Regions from separate parts of the Kitasatospora sp. NRRL B-11411 genome, predicted to be linked through region 1. Evidence: riboswitches for the same ligand, from Rfam matches in the RefSeq annotation. Region 1 holds a riboswitch; the other holds the start of a gene.
What was found. Region 1 has a riboswitch for cyclic di-AMP ahead of IH44_RS49485 (transglycosylase family protein). Riboswitches for the same ligand answer to the same signal wherever they lie in the genome.
Positions count from the first base shown of each region.

Region 2: it holds a riboswitch for cyclic di-AMP, as region 1 does, so the genes downstream of both, IH44_RS0105495 (LysM peptidoglycan-binding domain-containing M23 family metallopeptidase) here and IH44_RS49485 (transglycosylase family protein) in region 1, are expected to answer to the same signal.

Region 1 covers NZ_JOGH01000071.1:18,660-21,990, reverse strand. The annotation lists gene IH44_RS0126285 (hypothetical protein) at 1-1,924, opposite strand, end outside; cyclic di-AMP (ydaO/yuaA leader) riboswitch at 2,371-2,540, shown strand; gene IH44_RS49485 (transglycosylase family protein) at 2,546-3,331, shown strand, end outside.
Region 2 covers NZ_JOGH01000007.1:71,762-75,092, reverse strand. The annotation lists gene IH44_RS0105505 (PP2C family protein-serine/threonine phosphatase) at 1-42, shown strand, start outside; gene IH44_RS0105500 (hypothetical protein) at 481-675, shown strand; cyclic di-AMP (ydaO/yuaA leader) riboswitch at 1,081-1,200, shown strand; gene IH44_RS0105495 (LysM peptidoglycan-binding domain-containing M23 family metallopeptidase) at 1,206-2,219, shown strand; tRNA gene IH44_RS0105490 (tRNA-Gly) at 2,363-2,436, opposite strand; tRNA gene IH44_RS0105485 (tRNA-Pro) at 2,586-2,659, shown strand; gene tig (trigger factor) at 2,863-3,331, shown strand, end outside.

The DNA of each region.
Region 1 (3,331 bases):
GCCACAGTTCGCTGCCGGCCGGGCCGCCGAACGCGCAGTCCAGCACCGCGATGTCGTCGGGCTTGCCGTCGCTGGTGGCCCGGAACGCCACCCCGGCCTTCCGGTAGCCGGTCAGCCGGCTGCGGCTCAGGGTGACGGCCTCGCCGGCCAGTTGGTGCTTGAGGGTGGTCACCGCGTAGTCGGACTGCCCGGCGGCGTCGATCAGCAGCCCGTCGAAGACGGTGCCCTTGTCGCGGCCGAGCGCGTGCACGGCGATGCCGCCGGCGGCGTTCCCGTACAGCACCGAGGCGGTGTAGTCGAAGTCGTTCAGGTAGGCGCCGTGCTCGATGCCCCAGCCGCCGTTGTGGTACGCCGCGTACTGGGTGACGGTGTGGTGGTGCTCGGCGTTGAGCCAGACGAAGATGCCGTTCTGCAGGTTGTTGTGCGCCAGGCAGCGTTCGAAGGTCCAGACGCCCTCGCTGGTCTCCGGCCACTCGTAGCCGGACGCGCCGGTGGCGCCCTGCACGCCGACGGCCACGCAGTCCCGGGCCGAGGAGCCCGTCCCGGCGCCGAGGCTGAAGCCGGTGAGCCGGTAGGCGCGCGGGTTGGGCTCGAAGGCGGTGCGGGAGGCGACGCAGCCGTCGTAGGCGATGTCGTTCGAGGGGCCCTGCGGGGTGCGGGTGTCGATCGGGCCGTCCCACCAGTACGCGTCCTCCCAGGTGTCGTGGGAGATGCAGCCGCGGAAGGTGATGCCGTGGCTGGCGTGCGGCACGAAGGCGTGGCTGCCGGTGTCGCGGACCACGACGCCCTCGACCACGGTGCCGCGCGAGGTGTCCAGCAGCATGTGGAAGTGCAGCCCGTACCGGCCGAGCACGGGTTCGGTGACGGGCTTGCCGTCCCAGCTGTCCTTGCCGTCGGCGCGCGGGCCGAGCCAGCGCAGGGCGGCGTGCCGGACGTCGGGCGGGCGGCTGGAGGTGAGGTGGACGTGGGCCCGGCCCTGCTCGGTGCCCTCGATCCGGACGTTGCGGCTGAGGTTGAGCACCTCGGCGCCGAAGGTCGCGCCGCCACCGGTGGCCACCCGCGGGTGGGCGTGCCGCAGCGGGCCGGTCAGGGTGACGGTGGCGCCGTCGACCCGGGCGACCGTCACCAGGTCGTAGGCGGTGGAGAAGTCCGCGGTGTCGGGCGGCGCGGTCGGGGTGACGGCCAGTTCGTCGCCGGGCTGCCAGCCGTCGGGGGCGGCGGCCAGCTTCAGCGCGGTGTCGCCGGGCCCCAGGTCGGCGGCGGCCCGGACCCAGGCGGTGCGGGGCGCGCCGTCCAGGCGCAGGTAGCCCTGGCCGGTGACCCACAGGCCGGTGTCGCTGTCGACGACGGTCATCCCGCCGCCCGCGAACCGGTGTTCGTCGACGTGCGGGAAGCGCAGGGTGTGGGTGTGCGCGGCGTCGGGGGCCAGGGCCAGGACGCCGCGGACCTCGACGTTGCCCGCGCTGGCCAGGGTCAGCGTCCGGTCGGCGGCGAACACCAGCGAGCCGCCGGGCTCCACCAGCAGCGAGCCGACCTCGGCGTCGGCGTCCAGCACCACCCGGTCGGTGATCCGCACCGCGCTGCCGGGGCCCGGCGGTTTCCCGCCCCAGCCCTTGGCGTCGGACCACTTGCGGCCGCCGGTGTCCAGCACCGGGGGCCGGGCGGAGGGCTGCGGGCTGCCGGCGGCGGGTGGTGGGGCGCCGGTGCCGTGCGGGTGGCCGGCCGGGGTGGCGGTGCCGGTCCGCGCGGCGGCGGCTCCCGCCGGTTCGTCGGCCCCGGCCAGCGACTGCCGCAGGACCACTCCCCCGCCGAGCGCCGCCGCCGTCCCGGCCGCCAGCCAGGTCAGCATCCGGCGCCGCCCGACCGGCGGGCGCCGGTGCCGTACCGGCGGCGGTTGCCGTTCCTCGTCCTGCCGCTGTTCCACCGTGGCCGCCCTTCCGGGTTCCGCCGCCCTGAGCCGTCGGGGGCAGCATAGGCAGCGCGGGCGCCGGAAAGCGGCGGATTCGGTTTCGCTTCAGCATTCTGACGTACCGTCAGGGGGGTGCGGCGGGGCGCTTCCGGTCAAGGACAGAACGCCCATACGGCGACAAATGACCCGCCCACCGGGTGACCAAACGTGAATAATCCCGCATAACTCAGCATAGTGCAGCAAAACGGGCACAAGATCACCTATCGCCTGACGTCCCGCCAGAATTCGCCGCCGCTCGCGGAGTTCGCCGAATATCCCTTGATCACCCATTCCGGCCACTGTGATGCCGGTCACGGGCATTTGCGGATTCTCCTTAATTCCGCTTAATCTCCTGCCCACGTTCGTGGACACACGGACCCAGTTCGCCCGGAACGCCGAGTCCTGCCGCCGGGCGGGTCGGCTCATGCACAACGCACCACGGCAGGGGCGGGGGAACCAGGTAAGTCGCCCCGGGCGGTCGAAGGACCGCACGGGGCTAGGGGTGAAGCCGGGCGCACCACGCGGTGCGCGCGGCCGGGCAACTCCAGCCCGAATCCGACAGCTCACCTCGCAGGCGTGGGAGAGGAACGCTTCTTCATGCTGCCCATCAGCTCCAAGCGCGCCCGCCGCCTGATCGCCACCACCGGTGTCGTCGGCATCGGGCTGTCGATCCCCTGCCTGACCGGTGGCGTCGCCTCCGCGGCGACCGTCTCCACCTGGGACAAGGTCGCGCAGTGCGAGTCCAGCGGCGACTGGGCGATCAACACCGGCAACGGCTTCTACGGCGGTCTGCAGTTCACCGCCTCCACCTGGGCCGAGTTCGGCGGCACCGCGTACGCCTCGCGCGCCGACCTCGCCACCAAGGACCAGCAGATCTCGGTCGCCGAGAAGGTCCTGGCCTCGCAGGGCCCCGGCGCCTGGCCGGTGTGCTCGATCCAGGCCGGCCTGACCAAGGGCGGTGCCGCCCCCCAGGTCGACACCTCCGGCTCCGCCTCGTCCGCCACCGCCGCGCCGTCGCAGTCGCAGACCCAGGCGCCCGCGCAGTCGCAGTCGCAGTCCGGCAGCAAGGGCAAGTCCCAGAACGGCTGGTCGCAGAACGGCTGGTCGCAGGGCAAGTCGCAGGCCCAGCCGCAGGCCGAGCAGAGCGCCCCGGCCGCCACCGCCGACCAGTCGGCCGGCACCTACACCGTCGTGGCGGGCGACTGGCTGTCCACCATCGCGCAGAGCCAGCACGTGGACGGCGGCTGGCAGAAGCTGTACGACCTCAACCGCTCGGTGCTCACCGAGGGCCCGGACATGATCTACCCGGGTCAGCAGCTCTCGCTCGGCGGCGCCGCCACCGCGCAGCAGCAGTCCGCGCCGGCCGCCACCACCTCCTCCTCC
Region 2 (3,331 bases), on a different contig from region 1:
GTCAACGACGACCGGGCGGTGCTGCTGGTCTGGCGCCGCTGAGCCCCGCCGGGGGCGCGGTCGAGCGGCGCCGGTGAAGCGGCGGTGCGGAGGCGCGGCCGGGTGCGGGGGAGCGGTGTGCACGGAGTGCCCACGGAGTGTCAAACCCGGGCGTTGATCTTCGGCCAATTCCGGTGCCCGGCCCGGCCGGTGGGCCGCCGACCGGCCTGCCTGCCGGTTTGCCGCCCGGGCCGCCGCGGACCGCCTCCCGCCGACGTTCCGTCAGAACCCGTCCGCTATCGTCACGGTCGGCGGAAATCAGTCCCACCACCCGGGTTGGAGCCCCCGGCGACGGGGCAAGTCCTTTACGCAGTCCGCACGAGCGACCACACTGAGTCCGGATGGAGTGGTGGGGACACGGGGGGCAGGGGCCGGTTTCCGCCTGGAGCCGTCGGCGGTTCCGACCTGAATCCCCGCCACGAATCGAGGAAGTGAGTCCCGGTGGCCTTCTCCGTCTCCGCCCTTGTCCTGTTCGGCGTCATCGTCGCCATCTTCATCCGCAACAAGCAGATGAAGGGCGGGCACGCCATCGTCGCCGCGCTGTTCGGCTTCATGCTCAGCCAGTCGACCATGGCCGGTCCGATCCAGCAGTTCCTCAACTCGGTCTCCAAGGCCATCGCCGGCATCGCGGGCTGACGCCCCGCCGGCACCGGGGGGAGCGCGTTCCGACGGGCGGGGGCACCCCCGTTCCGGACCGAAGTCCTGCCCGCGGGTGACCAGGGTCACCCGCTCCGTCACGCCAGGTCAGCGCCCGGGCGCATACGGTGGCCGAAGTCGCCCACCGTATGTGGTTCGTGGGCGCATCGTCATGATCCCGTACGCGCACCGCAGCCCGCCGTCGGCGGAGCGTGACCTGGCGGACCGTCAGCCCCCTCCCGATCCCGGGACCGGGGCCTACCGGCGCTTGCCAGCTCCGCGAACCGTGGGTTTTGCTTCCTCCGCAGCCCGGACATCGGCCGGGCTGGCCGCCGAGCGGAACGCCTAGTCCTGCCGCCGCCCGGTGCCGACCAGAGACCACGCCACGGCAGGAGCGGGGGAACCACAGGTAGTACGCCGGACCCGGAACGCACGGGGACGGCTCGGGGTGAAGCCGCGGAGACCGCGGCCGGGCAACTCTCGCCCGAACCCGACAGCTCACCTCGCAGGCGTCGGAGAGGAACAGCTTCATGTCCGCTCAGGGCAAGCACCGCAAGCCGCGCCTGGCCACCGTCGTCCGCATCGCCATCGCCGCCGGCGTCGCCGGCGCCGCGGTCGGCCTCCCGGTCACCGCCGCCTCCGCGCACACCGCCGACCAGCACGACGGCGGCCGCCAGTGGGCCAACGTCTCGGTCGACGCCACCCCCGTCGCCGACACCACCGGCTCCGCCGCCCAGCAGGCCGCCGAGACCTACAAGGTCGCCTCCGGCGACACCCTCTCCAAGATCGCCGCCGCGAAGAACGTGGACGGCGGCTGGGAGAAGCTCTACCAGGACAACCGCTCGGTCATCGGCGGCAACCCGAACCTGATCTACCCGGGCCAGCAGCTGACCGTCAACGGCCAGGCCGCCGCGGCGACTTCGTCCGCCCCGGCCGCCTCCTCCTCGGACGCCGCGGCCCCCGCCGCCGCCCCGAAGACCTCGACCAAGTCGAGCAGCACCGGCACCGCGAAGGCCAAGGCGCAGACGCAGACCCAGGCCCAGGCCCCGACCCAGAAGTCGGCGTCCTCGTCCTCCTCCTCGTCCGCCGCGAAGTCGTCGACCGCCACCACCTCCGGCAGCTCCGCCGCGAGCTCCTCCTCCGGCTACGTCGCCCCCGCGCCGGGCAGCGTCACCACCGGTTACAAGGTGGCGGGCTCCAACTGGTCCAGCGGCTACCACACCGGCATCGACTTCCCGGTCTCCACCGGCACCAGCCTCAAGGCCGTCGCCAACGGCACCGTGGTCTCGGCCGGCAACGGCGGCGCCTACGGCAACCAGGTCGTCATCAAGCTCGCCGACGGCAAGTACGCCCAGTACGCGCACCTCTCCTCGATCTCCGTCTCGGCCGGCCAGTCCGTGACGGCGGGACAGCAGATCGGCCTGTCCGGCGCCACCGGCAACGTCACCGGCCCGCACCTGCACTTCGAGATCCGCACCACCCCGGACTACGGCTCCGACATCGACCCGGTCGCCTACCTGGCCGCCCACGGCGTCAACGTCTGACCCCCGGCACCACACCCCCGAAGGCCCCGCGCTCCGCTGCGCGGGGCCTTCGGGCCGTCCGGGGGGCCGGGACGGAGGGGAGGGGCCGCCCGCGGGCGGGGAACGGCGAAGGCCCCGACCGCGTCGCGGTCGGGGCCTTGTCGTGGAGCGGGTGACGAGAATCGAACTCGCGTGACCAGTTTGGAAGACTGGGGCTCTACCATTGAGCTACACCCGCAGGAAAGCGCCCCGCCACCGCAGCGGTGGTGAGGACGGCCCCAGCGTACCTGGTCGGGTCGGTGGATTGCACACTCCTTCCCCGTTGTCGGCTCGCCGATATCGCCCCGGTCGGGGGCGGGTCGACGTGTACTCTTCTGCTCGGCACCACGGGGTGTGGCGCAGTTTGGTAGCGCGTCCGCTTTGGGAGCGGAAGGCCGTCGGTTCGAATCCGGTCACCCCGACCGTGTGCGGCAGGGTCTCGTCGGCGGCGGGGCCCTGTTGTCGTTGCGGCCCGGCGCCGCCGTCCCCGCTCCCGTCCGCACCCAGGTGCCGGGCACAGTCGCTTTCGTGGTACCGGTAGGATGGACCGCTGGCGGTAGTACGGACAGCATTGCAGCCCCAACCGCCTATCGCCCTGACCGCAAGCCCCCTAGGAGACCCAACCGTGAAGAGCGCCGTCGAGACTCTGAACCCCACTCGGGTTCGACTCACCGTCGAGGTGCCCTTCGAGGAGCTCAAGCCCAGCCTCGACGCGGCGTACAAGAAGATCAACCAGCAGGTCACCGTTCCGGGCTTCCGCAAGGGCAAGATCCCGAACAAGGTGATCGACCAGCGCTTCGGTCGTGGCGCGGTGCTGGAGGAGGCCGTCAACGACGCGCTTCCGCGCTTCTACACGCAGGCCGTCGACGAGGGCCAGATCGACGTGCTGGGCCAGCCCGACATCACCGACATCGAGGGTGTCGAGAACCTGGCCGACGGCGGGGACCTCAAGTTCACCGCCGAGGTCGACGTGCGCCCCGAGGTCACCCTCCCCGAGTTCGCCGAGATCGAGGTCGTCGTCGACCCGGTCGTGGTCGGCGACGAGGACGTCGAGAAGTCCCTCGAGCAGCTGCGCGAGCGCTTCGCCTCCGTCA